Regions from separate parts of the Brevibacillus jepli genome, predicted to be linked through region 2. Evidence: a T-box and tRNA genes for the amino acid it is inferred to sense, from the RefSeq annotation. Region 2 holds a T-box; the other holds one or more tRNA genes.
What was found. A T-box is a leader RNA that pairs with one kind of tRNA and senses whether it is charged. The one in region 2 lies ahead of thrS (threonine--tRNA ligase), so its partner is inferred to be a tRNA-Thr.
Positions count from the first base shown of each region.

Region 1: it has a tRNA-Thr gene. The T-box ahead of thrS (threonine--tRNA ligase) is inferred to sense a tRNA for this amino acid. The anticodon was not compared.

Region 1 covers NZ_JBFEFW010000010.1:150,606-161,956, reverse strand. Annotated here, with positions in the region: gene AB1L17_RS13315 (o-succinylbenzoate--CoA ligase) at 1-646, opposite strand, end outside; gene AB1L17_RS13310 (TetR/AcrR family transcriptional regulator) at 682-1,287, opposite strand; gene AB1L17_RS13305 (C40 family peptidase) at 1,495-2,400, opposite strand; gene AB1L17_RS13300 (fumarylacetoacetate hydrolase family protein) at 2,925-3,551, opposite strand; gene AB1L17_RS13295 (hypothetical protein) at 3,626-4,156, opposite strand; gene AB1L17_RS13290 (VanW family protein) at 4,299-4,916, opposite strand; gene AB1L17_RS13285 (NAD(P)/FAD-dependent oxidoreductase) at 5,073-6,119, opposite strand; gene AB1L17_RS13280 (hypothetical protein) at 6,390-7,139, opposite strand; tRNA gene AB1L17_RS13275 (tRNA-Leu) at 7,268-7,354, opposite strand; tRNA gene AB1L17_RS13270 (tRNA-Thr) at 7,362-7,437, opposite strand; tRNA gene AB1L17_RS13265 (tRNA-Asp) at 7,481-7,557, opposite strand; gene AB1L17_RS13260 (C40 family peptidase) at 7,733-8,641, shown strand; gene AB1L17_RS13255 (hypothetical protein) at 8,724-8,966, opposite strand; gene AB1L17_RS13250 (M3 family oligoendopeptidase) at 9,102-10,889, opposite strand; gene AB1L17_RS13245 (M20 family metallopeptidase) at 11,033-11,351, opposite strand, start outside.
Region 2 covers NZ_JBFEFW010000030.1:55,321-66,671, reverse strand. Annotated here, with positions in the region: partial or broken gene AB1L17_RS25305 (PhoH family protein) at 1-598, opposite strand, end outside; gene rplT (50S ribosomal protein L20) at 725-1,084, opposite strand; gene rpmI (50S ribosomal protein L35) at 1,176-1,373, opposite strand; gene infC (translation initiation factor IF-3) at 1,404-1,907, opposite strand; gene moaA (GTP 3',8-cyclase MoaA) at 2,171-3,190, opposite strand; gene thrS (threonine--tRNA ligase) at 3,424-5,337, opposite strand; T-box leader at 5,399-5,638, opposite strand; gene ytxC (sporulation protein YtxC) at 5,664-6,584, opposite strand; gene mqnC (cyclic dehypoxanthinyl futalosine synthase) at 6,767-7,873, opposite strand; gene AB1L17_RS25265 (hypothetical protein) at 8,023-8,244, opposite strand; gene AB1L17_RS25260 (YqaA family protein) at 8,419-8,985, shown strand; gene AB1L17_RS25255 (acyl-CoA dehydrogenase family protein) at 9,038-10,837, opposite strand; gene AB1L17_RS25250 (class I adenylate-forming enzyme family protein) at 10,834-11,351, opposite strand, start outside.

The sequences.
Region 1 (11,351 bases), on a different contig from region 2:
CCCCGATATGAAAGAGTGGTAATAAGACGATGGAGCAGTCTTCTGAGGTGAGGTCGAGCGCGGCTACATTATGTACAGAGTTCCAAAACATATTTTCCTGCGTGAGAACCGCTCCCTTAGGCTTTCCTGTGGTTCCTGACGTATAGCAAATAATGTAAGGATCATCTCCACTACCTTCATCAGCAGCAATCTCACTGTAATGGGATGATTCGCGTGATCCAGTATGGCTCCAAGAAAGTTCTCCCGACTCAAGCCAGATCATATGCTCAATACTTGTCTTCCCCTGGATCGCATGGATCGCCTCTATGGTGGCTCTGAATTCAGGCTGGGCACATAACACCCGGATACCGCTGTCCTGAAACTGATAGTCTAATTCTGCAGGAGTTAATCGGATATTGAAGGGGACGGCAATTGCCCCAAGCTTGGCGATGGCAAACAGCAGAAGCACATACTCCAAGGTGTTTTGGGACAAAATGCCGATTCGATCCCCTTTTTTGACCTGTAGCTCATGTCGTAAATAACTGGCAAGATATTGGATCTGCTCATTCATTTGCTGATAAGTGAGCGTTTGATCCTGGGCGATTACTGCGATACGCGTTGGAGTGATTCGGGCTCGCTTTTCAATCCAATAAGCAATTCCGTGCATGTCCTCTACTCCTTTGCCTATATTAAATGGATCGGTTACGACTTAGCTGCAATCCCCTTCATAATCATCGACATGGCCGTATCTAGCACCTCTTCCGGTACGTCTTCGTTTTCCCAGTACACCCAGCGCATCCCGATGAATTGCCCGATCGACATGAGACAGTAGGCCAGTGTCTCATGGTCCATCTCTCGAAATGCACCTTCGTTCATGGCGGTCTTCAGGCTTCGGACGTACCCCGCTGCCAGTTTGGCGTAATACCAGCGATACAGCTCCTGATCGACGAGTGCAGCCTGTTGAATGATGCTGTACATGTTGCGATGATGCTTGATCCAGCGAAAAAAGGCCAGAAATCCCAGGCGCAAATTCTCTTCTTGCGTAGGTGCTCCGATAATCGCCTCTTTGATCGTCGAGCGAAGCTCTCTGCTAAGCTGCCTGATCAATTCGTCATAAATGGCCTTCTTCGACTCAAAATAATTGTAAAACGTACCTTGGGACACTTGTGCATGCTGGGTAATCAAGACAATGGACGCATCATAATAGCCCAGCTCGCCAAACACATGCTCTGCGGCATCCAGTATTTTCTTGCGGGTTTCCTGCCCTTTTTTTGTCAAAACAGGGGTAGGAGGAGTGTTTTCTGACACCTGAATCACCTCTCAGTTTTTATTATATGTATAATTCAAAATATTACAACATAATTCTCTTTTCTATTTTTCATCGAAAGAACCATTGGCAATAATTGACGCGTAACGATCCGAGAGAACAAACGTCTAAACATACACAAACATCATACAAAAAAAGCTCCCATGCGAATGCACGAGAGCTGAGTAAACCATTTAGAGCTTGTCTGATTAAATAACACGCTTGACTTTTACGACACGCTTCTCCCAGTTTGTTCCATAGTACTTGGAGTACGTCACGCCAGGGCTGCCATACGTATGCAAAATTTTTCCATCACCCGCATAAATAGCTACGTGTGTAATCCGATCTGAAGAAGTGTTGACAGATGCCTTCATGAAAATCAGATCACCTTTTTGCAGACTATTCTTGGAAACGGTTTTCCCTACTGTAGACTGCTGGCGGGAATCGCGCGGCAAAGTAATGCCCGCTTCTTTAAATACACGCTGTGTAAAGGAAGAGCAGTCGAACGTTTTGGTCGTGCTGCTGCTGGAGCCGTATTTGTACTTCGTGCCCAAATACTTTTCCCCATTCTTGATCACTTGGCTGGCAATGTCGCTTGCCGGCGGTTCTGGTTTGCTAGGCTTATTCTCAGAGGAATCGGTCTCCTCAATAATGCGACGAGCACCCACGAATTTGTCACTAAACTCCGAATATGTTTTTAAAACGACCTCGTCTTCCCCCTGCGAAGAGTAGACGAATTGATCACTGCCTATGTATATGCCCATAAAAGTTGGGCTGCCGCTCCCCTTGGATGAGAAGAACACCAAATCTCCTGGCTCCACGCTGTTCTCAGATACTTTCTTTCCGGTCTTGTACAGGCTTGAGATCGTACTTCCTATGGAAATCCCTACTTGTTTGTAAGTATACGTAGCCAGCTCCGCAGATCCGAATTGCTTCGGTCCCTTTGCTTTATACTCATAGTCCTTTCCAATAAGTGAAGTAGCAATATTTGCAACCTCTGACTGTTTTGAATCTTGTGTCTTAGCGGCCGCTGCTTCAACTTGGCCACCCATTAACAGGGACGTACTCAGCATGACTGCTACTGTTGACTTCATTACCCAATCTCGTTTCGTCACTTTCTTTTCCTCCTTGTCATGTTGTGGCACCCGTCTTGGGTACATGCAAAGAATATCGCAGAAGGAAACCGGAGGATAAGACCGTAAAATTTTCCAATAGTGGAATTGGTAGCATGGGACTAGTCAGAAAACAAGGTGTAAAGTAGGCGGTTGCTACTTCTTAGTTCCATGGAACCACAAAGGTTACAAAACGGTATCAATTATGGTTTTTTACGCAAAAATAGGCTATTTCGAGCTGAAATAGCCTAAGAAATGGTTCGTTATTCTTCTCTAGTGAAGGTTATGCTCCCTATTATAGTGGCTTCGTCGTCAGAGATCGGCAGGAGCAGGATCGTAGATTCTCCTGTCCGAGTCTATCCTTCCATTTTTCAGAAATCGAAACCTCTTTCACTTTACTCCCCATCAAGCTGTTTGCATGAGCATTCACCATCACAAACTGATCACCAACGGAACGGAATGAAATCACTCAGAAAGAAAAAACCATCTTCTGCTCGATCCTGTCAGAAGATGGTTCGTTTTCGTTCTTATTTCATTCTGGCTGTAAATTGCCCCCAAGTCTCTTCTCCCCACTTGAGAGTCAGGACATCACCATCTGATACGGGTCCAACACCTGCTGGCGTTCCCGTGTAGATGATATCCCCTTTATCCAATCCTACATGCTCGGAAATAAATGCAATAAGAGTCGGCAAATCAAAAATAACATCACGCAAATTGCCGCGCTGTACTTGCTCCCCATTTTTCAGTAAGGAGAAATCCGTTTGGTACAGCTCCCCGGTTCCCGGAAAAGGATGGAATGACGTTAAAATAGCTGAATTTTTAAACCCTTTTGCCAACAACCATGGATGCCCCGCTTTCTTCAGCTCACTCTGAACATCCCGCAAAGTAAAGTCGATCCCGAGCGCAATCTTGTCAATCATCTCGTCTAGCGTAACTCCAGCCTCATACGGTCTCGCGATGTGAATGACGAGCTCAGCTTCATAATGAAGCTCTCCGCGAGAACCCGGCAGATCAATGGCATCGCCCGTTGCTAGAGCAAGCGCATGCGATGGTTTATCAAAAATCATTGGTGTAGTAGGTACATCGTTCCCCAATTCCGCTGCATGCAATCGATAATTGCGTCCCACACAATAAATGTTTTTGACCGACTCCATTTTGTCCTCTCCTTTGGTGGCTGTCTCTTTTTTCCACTATATCATGGCTGATCTGCGACTAAAAGCTTGTCTTGTCAGTAATCCTCCATGCAATTTCCATAGCCAGGCCAAAGACGCGCGTTTCCACGTGCTTCTACTTCGAACACGGTATCACAAATGGATTCCAGAGCACACTCCAGATCCATTTCTTGTTCAGAGCTCCATGAGAACTCGTAGTGGAATATCACTTGATGCTCTGTCGTTTCACAGAGGACAAAGGCAAACTGCTGCTGTTGTTCGACCACATGCTTTCTTGCTTCAACCGTAGCTTCAACCGAAAACAAGCCATCCCATTCAGCAACCTTATATGTAGAAGTTACATCAATCCACAGTGAGGACGTATCATTCGTTCGGCGAAAAATAACGGAGTCCTCCCGATAAAACCCGTAACCCGAGGGAAGCGCGCCCGAGAGCTTGAATGGAATTCCTAACGGCAAATCATTAGGCTTCAATGCGTGAACGAGTCTCCCAGGCAAAAGATAGTAACCATCCTGCTGACGCTCTAACCGTTCTCCCATGACGAGAACCTCTTGATTGTGTGAATCACCTGTCACCTGAACGAACATCACGGCACCTCCCTCTAAAACAGTATGGTCAGGAATGCATGACTCAAAACCATTTCCATCTTCAACATCCATTTTTTACCTGTCAAGATACCGAAAAAAACAGGGTTCATCCATAGGATGCCCCCCTTATTATCCAGTAAAGCTACGCACGTATGATTGTAATCACAACATGTTCATCATCGTATGATTTTGCTTTGATTTTCACGGGAAAATCATACAGATTGGTAAATTTAAAATCCATATAGCCATAAGCAACCGTAGCATCTTGACCAACTGGCACGTAACCTACTGATTTACTGTGGTTATGACGTTCCACCATGGTCATGCCTGCGCCAGCAGCAGCATTATAGAGCGTGCTGGAAACCTGACAAATTCCGCCTCCATAATCGTCAATCAGCTGACCGTTCTGGATGACTCCAGCCTTTTGCCAACCATCCTCTGCTACATTCGAATTGCCCACTACCTCATTGAAGGAGAAGACCTGTTGCGGCTTGATTTTTTCGTTATGAATCTTGCTCAATGCTTTCTTAATGTTATGCTTGCGTGCATCTGTGCTGTCTTTCATCGACGAATAATAAAAGCCAAGGACGTCCTCCTCTTGAAGATCCATCTTCTCCACAAACTTTTCCTGCAGCTTCACGGGTGTCGTGAACTCATTCAGTTCCAACGCAAATGCCCGCTCAGGTACATAGTTCGCACCGAGTGAGAGCACAAGAGCCACTGAAGCGATCCTGATCGGCCAATACCGAACCTTCTGCATTTCTATTTCCACTCCCACATTTGTTGATCTGTTTATCGAAGTGCAATCCCATTTTTCTACAGCCTATCAATGTTTTTACACCTTGCCACTAACACTGTAACGTATGGGAAGAGCGACAATCAACCTGCAAATGTTGGGCTTTGTGCTACATCGATTCTACTCGTCATCCTCTTCCATAACCCCGAGGGCTTTGTTCTTTTCTTTAAAGCGCTGATTATGGGAAGAAACGTAGGCCATCCGATCTGCTACAGGGTCTATGTGTAATTTGGCACTGTTTACGGCCACAGCAGCATCTGTGAATGCTCCTGCGATCAGCGTAATTTTACTGTCAAAGCTCGCAAAATCTCCGGCAGCAAATATCCCCGGCAAATTCGTTGCCAGGCGCGGACTGACAAACACGTTCCACTCATCCATGTCCAAGCCCCACTCTTTAATCCCAGTGAAATCCGCCTTCAATCCATGATTCACAATGATGGCATCGACATCGATTTGCTCGGTCTCGTCCGTCTCCAGATGCCGAATCGTTACTTTATCGATCGTTTCTTTGTCAGAGCTTTGCAATTGGGTAACAGCAGACGGAGTACGGATTACCGCAGACGACTCTTTCATCCGCTTCACATTCCGCTCATGTCCACCGAATGCATCACGACGATGGACAACGGTTACGGACGCAGCAATTGGCACCAGCTCATTCGCCCAATCGACAGCAGAGTCCCCACCGCCGGAGATGAGAACGTGCTTACCACGGAACGGCTCCAATTCCTGCACAGTATAATGAAGGTTTGTCACTTCATAACGCTCCGCTCCTTCGATCTCGAGCTTCGCCATTTTCAAAATACCTCGACCCAATGCCAGGATGATCGTACGAGTCCAATGTCGTCTTCCTGATTTGGCAACGAGTATGTAGGTTCCATCTTCTTGAGGCTCCAGTCCGACGATCGCCTCGCCCAGCACAATTGTGGGATCGAATGTCTTTGCTTGCTCCACCAGGTTCGCAATCAGCTTTTCGCATAGTTGTGGCGGTACACCGCCTACATCCCAAATCATTTTTTCTGGATAAATCAGCATTCGTCCGCCGAGCTCAGCTTTTGCTTCAATCAATTTCGTTTTCATATCGCGCATTCCACTATAAAAAGCAGCGTACATTCCTGCTGGACCGCCGCCAATAATTGTTACATCAAATAATTCTAATTGTGCTCCCACTACTACCCCTCCACCATATGCAATTATTGTTTATGCATCATCAAAAAATCGGTGAAAATGAGATTCATTATCATTATTTTGATTGTAATGGAAAATGGAGGGTGATTCAATGAGAATATCTTTTTGTTTACATGTAATAATGCACCTTTCAATTAAAAAAACGGCGTAGCATAGGCAGTGCCGTTTTTCCATCCATTTTTGACCTAACTGTGAACGAAAGCACTCCGTTAAAACAGTTACAAATATTCAGCAAGTAACAACTAAACTACTCTATCTGCGAAATACTCCAACTATTTTTTCTTTAAGACTTTTTATCACTCTACTTGGTCTTCTGTTCTTCTTTACTGCCATTTCCTTAACCATCAGCATTAAAGCAAATACCGCTGCAGATGAAGCTAACAAAAGTAAAGCATGGCTTATACTCCACCATTGTGGAACCCATTCATTGGGAAAGATGATGTAGTATATTGTAAAGTAAAGTAATAGTAAACTTGACCATAGTAAGAATACCGACAAATGATACAATAATCTAAGTATATTAAATAAAATTACAAAAAAAGGATTATTGAAAGAATCACTTATGAACTGTTTGTAATCTTCATAAATAATATCGTGAGCATTCCAATATTCCTCTTCAATCATAATATAAAGACCGCTTAGCTTTTCAAATAACTCACGCTCATTGGTTCTACTATTTTCGTTTTTATATTTCATGTAAGTTACTCTTAGGCTATAAAAATAGTCCAAAATAAATGAAGAACCGATAAAACGTATCTTAGAATTGATGCCTGAGTATTCTAGAAAAAATGCGTCTATTAATTGTAATTTACGAGTCTTATCCTTTGTATCGTTTATTTCTGAAAGTAATTCAAACATAGGGAAATATACTTCACTGTAGCTAGTATTTAATTCTTTTAGAAATATTTCTCGCTTTTTAACTCTGAAATTAAATTGGTAGCCCATGTATGCTGTTATCAAAGCAATTAACAGGACTGATAGATCAATTCCAAATACTTTCATACAATTCTCCTTTGCTTAGCTCCTTACTTCCCCAACATCATCATTCTGATCAAAAACTTTACTTTACAAAAATATAAAAAGGTCCGCAAACTGCTTCAAGAGCAACTTTACGAACCCTAATAATTTTATGGTGCGGTCGAGAGGACTTGAACCTCCACGGTGTTGCCACCACTAGAACCTGAATCTAGCGCGTCTGCCAATTCCGCCACGACCGCATAAAAATGGTGCCGGCAATAGGACTTGAACCCACAACCCCCTGATTACAAGTCAGGTGCTCTACCAATTGAGCTATACCGGCACATTACGAAAAACTATGTAATTCGCACATTCTAGGAATAGAATGGCGGAGCTGACGGGACTCGAACCCGCGACCTCCGGTGTGACAGACCGGCGTGAACTCCAACTTCACCACAGCTCCATATGTTTTTTGTCCCCATCTTGCGGCGACTTCTGTAATATAGCATGATTCTATCTCCAGATGCAATAGTTTTGAAAAAAAATAGTAAAAGATTATTTTTTCATAGATTTACCAGTGTAAATCCGATAGAATTTTAGCTAGATATGCAGAATTTAGTAGATTGGTGGACGATGATATGAAAAAGACTTCGAGGCTACTCACCTTCCTCGCCCTCTTCACTCTGCTGCCTACTGCTGCCCATGCTTCCTCATCGGCGTATGTGGTTTCAGCAGGTGATACGCTGAGCAAAATCGCTCGCGAGCACCAGGTATCGGTGGATCAAATCATTCAATGGAACCAACTGAATGACGACAGATTGTCGATTGGACAAACCTTGTCTATTCATGGTGCAAGCATTTCTGGTTCTATTGCGACTGACGTTTCTTCAGATGTAGCTGTCGACCAGAATGACAACGCTACCACTGACCCAGAAGAAATAACGGCTGGCGAAAAAGCTCGTGTCACAGGAGACGTGGTGAATGTCCGGAAAAAGCCTTCTACTGACTCGAAAGTGTTAGGCAAGCTCAAGTTCGGTTCACTTGTAGAAGTCGTAGAAACTGGCAGTGAATGGACGAAAATTGAATTTGAAGATCGTGAAGCATATGTTGCAACAGAGTTTCTAAGTCCAAAGCTCTCTTCTACCGTTTCGCTACCTGGCGAGGTACATGCAGCGAATCTAGGTCGAATGACGGAAATTTTTGAGCCATTGCTGGGTACCCCTTACGTTTTAGGCGGCACTTCACCAAATGCCTTTGATTGTAGTGGCTTTACTTCATACGTTTTTGACCAGCTTGGGGTTACACTTCCACGCACTTCTGAAGATCAATTCCGTGGCGGTGAAGAAATATCACTGGATCAAGCACAGCCTGGTGACCTTTTGTTCTACGATTCGCTTGGAAAAGGACGAGTGTCCCACGTAGCAATTTACTTGGGCAATGGAACAATCGTGCATGCGAATGGTGAAGATGTACGCTATGGCAAGGTGGAATACATGCATAAGCTGTACCCGTTTTACGGAGTCAAGCGTTACGCTAATTTCCAATAAGGCTGCCTATTCATTAAACAAACAAAGCGAACAGCCCTTTCTGCAATGGGAAGCAGATTGAGGGCTGTTTGTCATTCGCTATTTAATGCATTTCCGTATTATGAGCCTGCTGCTGTCCTTGTTGATTTCCACCGATTTCGATCTTGCCTAGAGCCTGTTTCATCTTGTCGAGCTGAAGCTGGTAGTCACGAACGACTACGGTAAGAACACTGACAGACTCCTTAAAATCAGGTTCGCTGCTCACTCTGTCGATGGCTCTATGTAAATGCAGCATCTTGTTTTCCGTCTCCCGTAATAAGTCGAGTAACTGCAATCCGTTTACCACGTTATCACCTCATCTGTTTTTTCTTACTTTCTCCTTCCCCCTTGTTCCCTATGCGTACAAAAAAGGTCCTATTTGTTGTTCGGCTCATGAATAAAAAAACGCCCGCCAATATAAGCGGACGTTTTCCATATCGGTTTAGTTCAAACGAGCAGACGAGAGCTCAACGAATTTGTCGATATCTTTCGCGACCAAGGCAAGAGAATTACGCCAGAATTCAACTGAGCGCACATCAACATCCATGATGGCAGCTACATCCGCGACGTTCATTTTGCCTGTCACGGATAAGAGCTTGTCGTACTGCTCAACAAAAGCTTCCCCGCGCTTGAGATATTCTGCATACAAGCCCTTTGCGAACAGGAGCCCAAACGCATAAGGGAAGTTGTAGAAATTGTAATCAGCGCTGTAATAGTGTGGTTTGCATACCCACATGTACGGGTGCAGAACCGATGGGTCCAAGCCATCGCCGTAAGCGTCTTTTTGCGCTTGCAGCATCAGTTCCTTCAGCGTAGAAACAGAAAGGCCACCTTCTGTTCTGCGCTCAAATACTGCGGTCTCGAACAAGTAACGGCTATAAATATCGACAATTACCTGGCTGGCACCACTAATATCATTTTCCAGAATCGCAAATGCTTCTTCCGGTGTCGCTTGTTCCAGTGCTGCATTGGCAATGATGGTTTCGCACAAGATGGACGCAGTTTCAGCGATCGGCATTGGGTAATCGCTATTCAAGAACGCTTCGTTAACGAGACAGTCTCCATGATACCCATGTCCCAATTCATGCGCCATGGTACTCACATCACTATAGCTGCCTGTGTAGTTGGACATGATTCTGCTCTCCCCTACGATGTGCAGGTTGTAGCAGAATGCCCCCCCACGCTTACCCTCACGAATTTCAGCATCGATCCACTGATTGTCGTAAGCACGCGCTGCATAGTTCGCGAGCTTTTCGCTAAAGCTACCAAAGTGCTTCACGATAAAATCACGAGATTCCTCATACGTAAACCGCATGTCTGCCTCTCCAACTGGTGCGAACAAATCGTAGAATGGCAGCTGAGCGCTCTCATGTCCGAGCAGCTTCGCCTTCGTGCGGAAGTATTTATGGAAGTTTGGCAGGCTCTCACGCATGGCTTGAAGCATGGCTTCGAGTGTCTCGCGGTCCATGCGGGAGTCTTTTACCGTCTTATCCAGCGGTGATTCATAGCCTCTGAGCTTCGCTACCGTAATAACCTCGCCTTTAATTCCGTTCAAGCTGGCTGCTGCAGCCTCCTCGATTTTTGTGTACGCGGCGAGTTCTGCCTCGTATGCTGTTTTGCGAAGCTGTGCGTCTTTTTCGTTCGCCATATTACGTACGACAGGCAATGGCAGTTGTTTTTTCTCTCCATCAATCGTGATGTCCACAAGCAATGTGGAGGTAAGCATTTCATGAAGCTTTGTCCATGCGTTAGATCCTGTATTTTTCATTTTTGCCAGAATAATTTCTTCTTTTTCACTGAGCATGTATTTGCTCTTATCTGACATTTCTGTCAACATAAAACGATGTGTCTCTAACAGCTCAGATTGGCTAATCAATTCGTCCAGATTGGTGAGGGTCCCTAACCACTTTTGGAATTGTACGCCTGGTTCAACCAGTTCTACCGCTTGATTTTGTACTTTTTCAATGGCGAGCAGTGCTGTTTCATTCTTGGCATCTACACTAGCAGTCAGTTCTCCGTATGCATACAAACGGAATTGTGTTTGCAGGACAGAGGTCATCATGGTTATGTATGACTCCATTTTGGCTACTGCATCCTCAGGAGATTGCAAGTTTTGCGCGGCCCAGCTTTTGATCTCTTCCATTTCACGTACTAACTTTTCCCAATCTTGTTTCCATTCCGGCGCATCAAACGAGGAATACAAGACGTCCAATTTCCAGCGCATATCCATGGGCACGTGCCTCCTTTTTACTTATGTAACAAACCTATTGTAAAAAAATTTAGATGGATACTGCAAGTTTTTACCTAGAAAACTTTTTTGCGAAAGGAAAAAGACTCTGCCACAAACTAAAAGCAGAGTTCTTTTACAAGTGATCAAGCTCGCACTGGCTGCGTCAAAAACGTCAATGCAGACAAGGCAAAAAGCTGGGTGGATTCCACCAATTGGTCAATATCCACGTACTCATCTGCATGATGCGGGATATGGCGATCACCAGCACCTGTCGTCAGAATCGGAATGCCAGCCTTATGAAGGAAGGTACCATCTGTCGCTCCTGGAACGCCATTATAGACGGGCTCTTTTTTCGTAATTTCCCGATAGGCGCTCGCAACAGAGGTCACTACATCTTCATTCATGCCAGTCAGTGTCCAAGGACGCTCTTCGATCACTTCCAGAGTGGCCTTGAACTTGTCA
Region 2 (11,351 bases):
CTAAAAATTGATGAGGGTAAAAGCGATAGCGTGGAAAACAAGCGGCCAATTGCAGCTTTCTCGTCGCGTAGTATGACTTAATGATTTCGGACGCTACCATCATCTTTTGATATCCGGGGTAAATACTGGAGAACTCCCCCACGACTCGATCTGAAAGAAAATCCTCTGCGGAAATATTCAATGCATCAGCCTTGACTCTCATGAGAGCATCCTTACTTACCAATATGACGGGTCTTGGCTGTGGAGTTAAATTTTCCTCCTCCTGTAAGTTTAGTGCGACCGCCAAAATGCGGTTGTCGTTCGTCATGTCCGTGAACTGTTTCTGTAATTGCTGGAGTGAGGAGTGGTTCAATTCCACCCGAAACAGCCCACCGGTTTCCAGGGTAATACCAGTGTGCAAATGACCCAGCTCACGAAAACTGTCAAAGAGCCGAGATACGTACCGAGCATTGCGGCCAATTTCATCCATGTACCGCTTTTTGGAATCGATTTCTTCCAATACGACAGCCGGTATGACAATTTCGTTGTCAGCGAAAGAAAACATCGCCCTTGGATCTTGCAGGAGTACGTTGGTGTCCAGTACGTAGATTTTCTTCAAAATCTCGCCTCGTTCTATCTTTGCTACAAGCTATGACCACGAGATTGATAGCCTGTGACTATCCGAAAGCACAGCAAAAAAGCCGACCTTACCCTAAATCGGGAAGATCGGCTCTTCTATTCGTGATTAAGCGTTCACTTTGCTTTTTGCAACTGCAGCCAGTTCGTTGAACGCTGCTTTGTCGTTAACAGCCAAGTCAGCCAGCATTTTGCGGTTAACTTCGATGCCAGCAACTTTCAGGCCATGCATCAGACGGCTGTAGGACAGACCGTTCATGCGAGCTTGCGCGTTGATACGAGTGATCCACAGTTTGCGGAAATCACGTTTCTTTTGACGACGGTCGCGGTATGCATACAGCAGGGATTTCATTACCTGCGCATTAGCGGATTTAAACAGGCGATGTTTGGAACCGAAGTATCCTTTCGCCAGCTTCAGGATTTTCTTATGACGACGGCGTGTAACAATGCCACCTTTTACTCTTGGCATACTAAACTCCTCCTGGTCTTTCCAGCATGGCGGCCTACTGCTAGGCGCTTAGGGAGCTCATGCTGCGTAATGGTGTGTAATAGAGAAAAACTTACAGGTAAGTGAGCATTTGCTCAATACGTTTTTGATCGCCTTTGGAAACGAGTGCAGCTTTACGCAGGTGGCGTTTTGCTTTTGTCGTTTTGTTAGCGAACAAGTGGCTACCAAATGCGCGGTCGCGCTTCAATTGGCCGCTTCCAGTCTTTTTGAAACGTTTCGCAGCAGCCTTGTTGGTTTTCATTTTAGGCATCTGAAAAATCCTCCTGTCTAAACTACTATCTTACTTTTCCGCTTTCGGAGCCAGAATCATGATCATGCTGCGACCCTCGATCTTCGGCTTGCGCTCAGGCGCAGCGAGATCTTCACACTGGGCAGCTACACGTTCCATAACGCCTAGTCCAATTTCGGAGTGGGTGATTTCACGTCCACGGAAACGGATCGAACACTTCACCTTGTGATGATCCTCCAAGAACTTACGGACGTTGCGAAGCTTTGTTTGAAAATCGTGTTCCTCGATGTTAGAAGAAAAACGCACTTCTTTCAGCTCGATGATCTTCTGGTTTTTACGTGCTTCTTTTTCCTTTTTCGCCTGCTCGTACTTGAACTTTCCATAGTCCATAATACGGCATACAGGCGGCTTGGCTGTAGGAGCAACGTTTACCAGATCCAATTCAGCTTCCTGGGCAATGCGCAACGCTTCCCTAAAAGGTACGACTCCCAATTGGCTCCCGTCAGCACCGATTAAACGGACTTCACGGGCACGGATCGCTTCGTTAATTAACATTTGATCCTTGCTAATACTTGCCACCCCCGTCAATTTCGAGAAGGAACAAAAATGTGCGAACGCAATTTGCGCCCGCACATATCTCACCTAAGCAATTTCATTAGATCCGAGGATCTTTGCGTAAGAGTTACCTGTCAACAGTCGTATACGACGTCGACCCAGGTGAGAAGCTGGGCGCCTCTGCTTGTTCTCGAAGTATGAAGTGTTTATACACGCAACTTATATTACAAGGTAGCTAGGTTTTTGTCAAGCCTTCTACCAATTTAGCCGCCGATGTGGGACATCTCCACTTTTTCGCGCTTGGCGAGTCCAGGCGTTTCGCTTAGCCGTTCCTCGGAGTAGCGCACGTCACGCCGTTCCCAAATCGTTCGTATCAACTCGCGAATCTCCTCATCCGTGCGACCATCGCGTAATGGCTCTCGCAAATCATCCCCTGATGAAGCGAACAGACAGTTGTACATTTTCCCTTCTGCCGACAAGCGAGCACGCGTACAAGTGGAACAAAAAGCTTGCGTCACTGATGAGATCAACCCGATCTCTTGGTCCCCTTCCTCATAGCGATAGCGAGAAGCCACCTCTCCATAGTAATTCGCTTCAGTCGCTACCAACGGCATCTCCTCATGGATCATGCGCACAATTTCACTGGACGGCACAACCTGATCCAGCTTCCAGCCGTTACTGTTTCCCACATCCATGAATTCGATAAAACGAAGGGTATGTCCTTGCTCACGGAAGTACCGTGCCATCGGCAAAATATCTTGCTCATTGACTCCCCGCTGTACGACCATGTTGATCTTGATCGATAGTCCGGCATCCGCAGCAACACGAATCCCTTCTAAGACAGTATCCACCTGATAACCTCTGCCATTCAAAAGTCCAAAACGCTCATTATCCAAGCTGTCCAAGCTGATCGTGACCCGATCCAGACCCGCTTCTTTTAGGGCATGAGCATGACGGGACAAGAGAGAACCGTTTGTCGTCATCGCAATATCTTGAACGCCTTCTACTTGGCGTATCATTCGAATCAGTTCAGGTAAATTTCTGCGCATCAAAGGCTCACCGCCAGTGATGCGAATTTTCCCAACCCCAAGCGAAGTAAAGATATGAGTCAATCGGGTGATTTCCTCAAAAGTCAGCAGCTTACTTTGCGGCAAAAACTCAAAATCTGGTCCAAAAATTTCGGCAGGCATGCAATAACGGCAACGAAAATTACATTTATCGGTGACGGATATTCGCAGATCTCGGAGAGGCCGATTCCGTAAATCAAGCACTTGCTCTGGCATTGGTGTTCACTCTCCTCATTTTTACGCAGTGTCGTCCATCTACAATATGACAGCTTCTCTACTTTTTCCACATGGAATTGACGACTCCCTGTTCAAAACGTGTTGGTTCTAGAGTACCATATCTGGACTCCGGGCGGAGGATTTTACCTGCACTTTGCTCTTCCAAAATGAAAAAAGAGCCACCCCAGTTGCTCTCGGGGCAGCTCCACCTGTTGTTTGTACTAACAGTTTTCTTACTTCATTTCATTGATTTCAGCGCGGATTTTTTCCACAAACGCATCCACAGTCATCGCGCCTTCATCACCGACTCCACGTCTGCGAACAGACAATGTACCATCCGTCATCTCTTTTTCACCGATGACCAGCATGTACGGAATTTTTTCCACTTGAGCTTCACGGATTTTGTAGCCGATTTTCTCATTGCGGCCATCCAGCTCTACACGAATGCCAGCTTGTTGCAGTTTTTCTTTTACTTGCTCTGCGTAAGGCATGTGTACTTCGCTGATGTTCATGATGCGCGCCTGAATTGGAGTCAGCCAAATCGGGAATGCCCCTGCGTAGTGCTCGATCAGGATACCGATGAAGCGCTCCATGGAGCCGTACATCGCACGGTGCAAGACAACTGGACGATGCTTCTCGTTATCTTGACCCACGTAAGTCAGGTCGAATTTCTCTGGCATCTGGAAGTCAAGCTGGATCGTTCCGCATTGGTGACGGCGTTTCAGTGCATCGGTAATTTGGAAGTCGATCTTCGGTCCGTAGAACGCACCGTCGCCTTCTTTGACTTCATATGGCATATCGAGCTCTTCCAGTACTGTTTTCAGAGAGCTTTCTGCTGCTTCCCACAGCTCATCAGAGCCCATGGAATCCTCCGGACGAGTGGACAGAGCCACACTGTATTCGAAGCCAAACACCTTGTAGATGCTGTCAATCAAAGTGATCATGCCTTTGATTTCACTCGCGATCTGATCAGGACGGACAAATACGTGTGCGTCATCCTGGCAGAAGGTGCGCACCCGCAGCATTCCGTTCAAAGCCCCGGAGTACTCATGGCGGTGAACTTGCCCGAACTCGGAGTAACGGATCGGCAGGTCGCGGTAGGAATGCATCTCGTTTTTATAGATCAGCATGTGTCCTGGGCAGTTCATTGGCTTCAACGCATAAGTCGCGTTGTCTACTTCAGAGAAGTACATGTTCTCTTTGTAGTGATCCCAGTGACCGGATTCTTTCCAGAGACGCTCGTTCATGAGGAACGGAGAGCGAACTTCTGTGTATTGTGCCAATTGTTGCAGACGGCGGGAGAACTGCTCCAGCTCGTTGCGAACAGTGAAGCCTTTTGGCAGGTAGAAAGGCATACCTGGTGCTTCTTCCGAGAACATGAACAGTCCCAGTTCTTTACCCAATTTGCGGTGATCGCGCTTTTTCGCTTCTTCGATGAAGTGCAGATATTCATCCATGTCTGCTTTTTTCGGCCAAGCTGTACCGTATACGCGTTGCAGAACTTGGTTTTCTGCTTTTCCGCGCCAGTATGCACCTGCCACGCTCATCAGCTTGAACGCTTTGATGAAACCAGTGGATGGCAAGTGCGGCCCACGACAGAGGTCGAAAAATTCGCCTTGCTCATACAGCGTGATAGTCGCGTCCTCTGGCAGGTCGCGAATCAGCTCCAGCTTCAGGTGATCATTCAGTTCTTGGAAAATCGCAGTTGCTTCTTCGCGGCTTACTACTTTGCGGCGAATCGGCAGGTCTTCCTTCACGATTTTTTCCATTTCTGCTTCGATTTTGCCCAGATCATCTGGAGACAAGGAAACAGGAATGTCCATATCGTAGTAGAAGCCGTCTTCAATCACAGGACCGATTCCGAACTTCACTTCCGTGCCGTAAATACGCTTTACAGCTTGAGCGAGCAAGTGAGCGGTACTATGGCGGTATACTTCCAACCCGTCAGCAGAATCGAGGGTGACGATTTCAATCGCTGCATCATCTTCCAAAGCTGTGTACAGATCCACAACCTTGCCGTCTTTTTTACCAGCTACTGCCTTTTTCTTCAGGCTAGAGCTAATGGAGCCTGCGATGTCTTCGATGGTAATCCCAGCGTCGTATTGACGAACGGCTCCATCTGGGAAAGTAACATTAATTTGTGCCACTGAGGATTCTTCCTTCCTGTATCTGGTTTTGTTAGAGAAAATAAAAAAACACTCATCCCAAAAAAGGGACGAGTGTGTTCTCGCGGTACCACCCTACTTCAAGTCTGTTTACAATCAAACAGACTCCTCATTCCAATGTAACGGCATCTAACCGGCATACCGATAGTGAAAGCAAAATGCTTCGTTCCCGGCAGCTACTCGAAGGTGGTAGATCCATATGAGATGCGCAGCGAGCTTCCAGCCGTGACTCGCCTCTCTAGAGCGTTCTCGATATCGTCCATGTCCTTCTCATCGTATTTATAAGCGCTGTAAAGTTGTTGTTGCTATTATAGTTTAGACGGATTATTCCCGTCAAGTACACGTCGCTCAGACAGACAAAGGGAACAAGCGTGACATGTAATAAGCCTGCTGTCAAAAATGCTGCGGATGGTCTGAGCGAGGCCCGGCTTTTCTGAAGCCATGTGGAGCACGATGCTCTCAGGAGCCAGTGTAACCAATGCACTAACCAAATAATCCTCGTCCCTGCATTTTTGTTCGTCCATACTCAGAACCGTATCCAGCTGCTCAAGCCAGAGACGATCCCCTTTTTTATCATAAAGATGGAAAGGTTTGTCCACACTAGGAACGACATGAACCACTTCCTGCTTGGTTTCCTGTACCGCGATGAAATAGCGCAGGAGCTCTACAAACTCTTGGTATTGCTTGTCTTCCAGGTATTCATCAATGCCAGTTTCCACGAGCTCGAACAGCTCATTCCAATGCTCCTGCAGCCGAAAACGAACAAAGCCCAAGACGTTGATCGTTCTCTCCATTTCCAAATAGGTAAAAGTTTTGCGATATACATTGGCCTTGCGCGTTGTAGCCGTCAACAGCTCTCGACCATCAAGCTCGACTTCCTGACACACTCGTTGAATATAAGGAAAAATCTCAGCCCATTCTGTTTCCATCTGTTCTGCAGCAAGTAAATCGGCGGCCATTTCCTCCATAATGATTGGTTCCTTCACCTGAATGACCCATTCGGCTAATGTAAGAGCAACGAAGGCTCTCGCCCACTCTATCGTCTGCGCATCATACTCAGTCTCGCACCAGCTTTGAAAGTAGAACAAGATGTACCCATTCTCTTCTTGCTCCCTGTATGTAATGCGCACCGGTGTAGTGTTGACCCGCTCCGTCATCTCATTTACGATAGCACGATACGTGTCACAATGCTCAGGGACATTCTCCAGCAATACGCGAAACGTCTGCATAACCATCCCCCCAACCGCCATTGTAGTTACAGTATATGTCCCGTCAGGAGCGATATACTTTTAAACGGTTGGAAACTCAGGGAAGGTTGCAGGTAAAAAATACCTGGCCCAAAAATCAAAAAACGCCTCCCTGCCGATCTCCTTTTATCCAGGAGTGTTGCAGAGAGGCGTTTATCAGCTGATCAGTTTTGCATCACAAAATCACGTTCTGCCATCTCGCCGTCTTTGAAAACGTGCAGGATGTCATACTGCGTGTTGCGTTGAGCAGGGATTTTGCCTGCGCCACGGATGAGCTCCAAAATTTGGTTCGTATTGACCTTGTACGTACATGCCGCTGCGGAAACAACGTTTTCTTCCATCATCGTTTGACCGAAATCGTTCGCCCCATAGGAGAGGGAGAGCTGGCCGTAATGTGGGCCCATTGTCACCCAGGAGGATTGGAAGTTTTTGATATTATCCAGCATGAGGCGGCTGATTGCCAGTGTTTTCAAGTATTCCTCTGGCGTGTTGTTTACTGCCTTCATATTCGTATTATCCGGCTGGAACGTCCAGACGATGAACGCTTTGAATCCGCCTGTTTCGTCTTGGGCATCACGAATGCGCAGAAGAGATAGTACGCGCTCCTCCATTTCTTCTCCGAAACCGATGACCATGGTAGCCGTTCCTGGCAAGCCTGCACGGTGTGCGGCTTTTTGCGTATCAATCCAGTCTGTCCAAGAACCCTTCAATCGGGAAATCTTCCGACGTGTACGATCATCAAGGATTTCTCCGCCCGCTCCCGGCAAGGAATCAAGACCCGCTGCTTTCAGCTCTTTGAGTACTTCTTCGACTGACATGTTGGAAACTTCCGCGATTTTCATTACTTCTGCAACAGACAGAGAGTGCATGGTAATGTGCGGGAAGCGTTCCTTGATCGCACGCAAGAGGTCGGTGTAATAATCCAGTTTCAAATCAGGATTCGTGCCGCCTTGCATCAAGATCTCTGTACCGCCTACGTCAACGGTCTCCTGAATTTTTTGGAAAATCGTCTCTCTGGGAAGAACGTAGCCTTCGGAGTTGCCAGGAGCACGATAAAAGGCACAAAAACGGCAATACGTGTCACATACATTCGTGTAATTGACATTGCGACTAATGACAAAAGTCGCAATCGGATCTGGATGATGCTTTTGCATGACCAGATTGGCATAATGTCCGATCTTCTCAATTTCATTGCTCGCAAACAAAGCCAAACCGTCTTCAAGACCCAATCGCTCGCCTGCGAGTGCACGTTCCAATATAGAATCGATCATAAGGATCACTCCTTGTACCATACGTAAATTCCATCCCACATGATATCACAATACCGGGACATCGGCTATAGCCCGAGGTGCCGACAGATCAATCGCTACATGCGAAAAAACCCTGTACATGACAGGGTTTGGCTTCGCAAATATTCTTTTTATTCTTCATAGCCGATTTGTTCGTAAACTTCTGGCTCCCAGTAAATCACAGTTTGCGCCAGCGGCAAATTCGTTTCGCGCGCTCCGTTTGGTTGCCCATTGAAATAAATAATTTCCGTTACGGATACTCGATCACCACGTACGTCAATTTCCCCTGATAACTGCAGGTCAGTCCCGTTTGGCGCATAGAAAACGACTTTTCCCGAACCCAATGTTTTCATTGGTTCCTCCCATGATGTTTGTCCTGTTTCTCTTCATTCTAGTGGATAATCTTTCCTAGCGTCAATGAAAAACAAGGACTTAATGACCACGTTTCGCTTGCCACGAACGGTCATTGTTTGGACAAAGAGGCATATGTTAGCTACAAGAACTGAATTTTTCATAAGGAGACGCTCATGCTCGAACAAATCACGCAGCTTTTTATGCAATATGGGATGTGGGGACTCGTTGCCATGGCATTTTTGGACTCGTTTATTAGTCCGATTCCTCCGTTTTTTATGCAAATTGCGATGAGTTTGCTCGATCCGGGCTCAGCGCTTCAGTTTGCGACTGTAGCTTTTACTGCTTCCGTTCTCGGCGCTCCCATCGGATATTTGTTGGGGAGATGGCTGGGAAAACCACTTTTGCACAAGATTCTCCCTGAAAAATGGGTTGTCGTAGCGACGGAAAAATTCGCAAAAAACGGGGACGCTGCGGTACTGATCGGAGCTTTTACCCCCATTCCTTTCAAGGTATTCACTGTGCTTAGTGGCGTATTCAATTACTCGCTGACCAAGCTTATGTTTTACGCGATCATCGGGCGGGGATTGAAGTTTTATTTGATTGGCACCTTGTTTTATTTATATGGAAAACACGCAAAGGCTCTGATCGATGAATACTTTGAGATCACTCTACTGGCGGTCGCAACATTGGTTGCCGCGATCTGGTTTATTTGGAACATGCGCCGCAAGCGGTATGCGTAAGAAGCAAAAGCGCCCAAGACACTTCAACAAGTGGTCTTTAGGCGCTTTTTGATTATCGGGTCGGAACAATAGCGGAATGTCGGGCCAACTCTTCCACACTGACAGGCTGATACTCCACCAGCTGGGCAAAAAACTGGACATCCAGCAAAGAATCAGCTTGAATTCCCCGCTTTGCTGGTGGATGGAAATGCTTCTCGGCATACAGCTTTGCCAAAATGTATTTGCGCGCATTTCCTTCACGTGTAACCTGATCCTCTGCCTCACTGACGATGCACGATAAGGTGTACAAATCTACCATATGGTCCGCGAGCGCTTTTAATTTGTACGTCAAATAATCGTGGGTCTGTTGCATGAGATAAGCGATATTTTCTTCCAGGGTGGCCAGCTCTGACCGAATCAAATCGGCGTGTGGCTGTGAAAAATTATGCTTCCAGCCAGCTATGCGCTCGCGCAGCATTCTGCTAAACACTACGTGGCTGTTTTCTTTTTGCATCACACGCAATATATCGAGGGCAAGAATATTCGAGGTGCCTTCCCACACCGTCAAAACTTGTGCGTCACGCAACAGCCGTGGCGTCACGTATTCCTCGATAAAACCGTTACCGCCATGGATTTCAATCGCCGTATGGGTTGATTCGACCGCTTCCTCCCCTGTACGGTATTTCAGCAACGGAATCAGCAAACGAGCCAGTGCAACGTCCTCTTTACTCACAGGATTGGCCTGCAGGCGATCATAGACAGCAATCATATCAAACACCGCACCCGTGCTGACCTCCGTATCCAACAAGAGGCTGACCAGCATTTCTTTTACCATCGGATAGTGATCGATTGTATTCCCGAATGCACGGCGTTCTTGCGCATAATACTTCGCTTCATAAAAAGCTCGGCGCATGATCCCAATGGAAGCAATTGCGTTGCAAATCCGTGACAGGTTAAGGGCTTCCGCCATATATTTGAAGCCATTCTGCGGATCACCGATCAAATAGCCCTCTGCCCCGTTCAACAAGATCTCTGCGGATGGTACGGCGTTGACCCCCAGCTTATCCTTCAGTCGGCGGACCTGGATGCTGTTACGCTCATTGTCTGGCTTGATCCATGGGACCAAAAACAGGCCAAGCCCTTTGGTTCCAGGTTTCCCCTCATCCATTCTCGCCAATACAGTCGCAACCATCGCTCCCGCATTGCTGGCAAAAAACTTTTCGCCCGTCAATCGATACACACCCGGACGACCTGCTACAGGCTCCGCTACTGTCCGATTCGCTCCAACATCTGAACCGCCCTGTCTCTCCGTCAGCCAAGTGGCTCCCTCATACAAGCGCGTGCGGAGCCCTGTGAGATACTGTTCCTTCTGTTCATCACTGCCATACCTGTCGATCAAATAAGCGGCTGACATCGACAAGGTAACGGGACAATAGAAGCCAGGCTCAGACTGACTGACGAGATAACCCATGAAAAAAGAATAGCTATACGGGGCTTTTCTCCCCAATTCAGGTATGTCTTGGTACAAGTAGCTGACGATGCCCGCTCCGTAAACCTCCGCTACGGTTTCCTGGTAGCCTTCGTTCGTAATGATCTCGGATACATCCTCGCCCAGCCGATTGTACTTGCGCAATCTCGGCTTGCCTTCTCTGTCTGTGTAGGCTGCACGCTCGTCGATCGGACCTGCCGTCTGCGCCCCGAGCCAGCTTAACTGCTGTTTCGCCCATTCCTGCATGGAAGCAGGAAGATAACGCTCCAGCAAATAATGAATGTTGGGGTCTGACTCGAAAAAGTTTTGGGTATGCGGCGCTCGCGGATGCGGGATGTTATCGCTGTATGAGCGCTGATCAATCCTTGTTTGCAGATCGCTCATCGTTGCTCCACTTCCTTCTGGGAGCTGACATCACGCAATACATGCTTCAAGACTTTTCCGCTTGTGTTACGGGGCAGGGCAGGCACGATATTCACCTGTCTAGGGAGCTTGTATTCGGCGAGGTGGCCGCGCAAAAAGCCCTTGATGTCCTCTAGCCAATCAGCATTGGCATCAACTTCTGGTTTCAGTACCAGATAAGCGGTAACCGTTTCGCCCCACTCTGGATGTGGCAGCCCTACAACTGCTACCTCAGCAATCGCTGGATGACGCTCTATCAGCTGCTCGATTTCCTTGGGATAAACGTTCACCCCTCCTGTAATCATCACGTCTTTTTTGCGGTCAATCATCCACAAAAAGCCATCCTCATCTATTCGGGCGATGTCACCAGTGTACACCCAACCGTCACGGATGGTTTCTGCGGTTGCCTCAGGATTGTTGTAGTAGCCTTTCATCGTCCCATCCCCACGCAAGCGGATTTCGCCCACTTCGCCAATGGCGCAGCACTCTCCTTGCT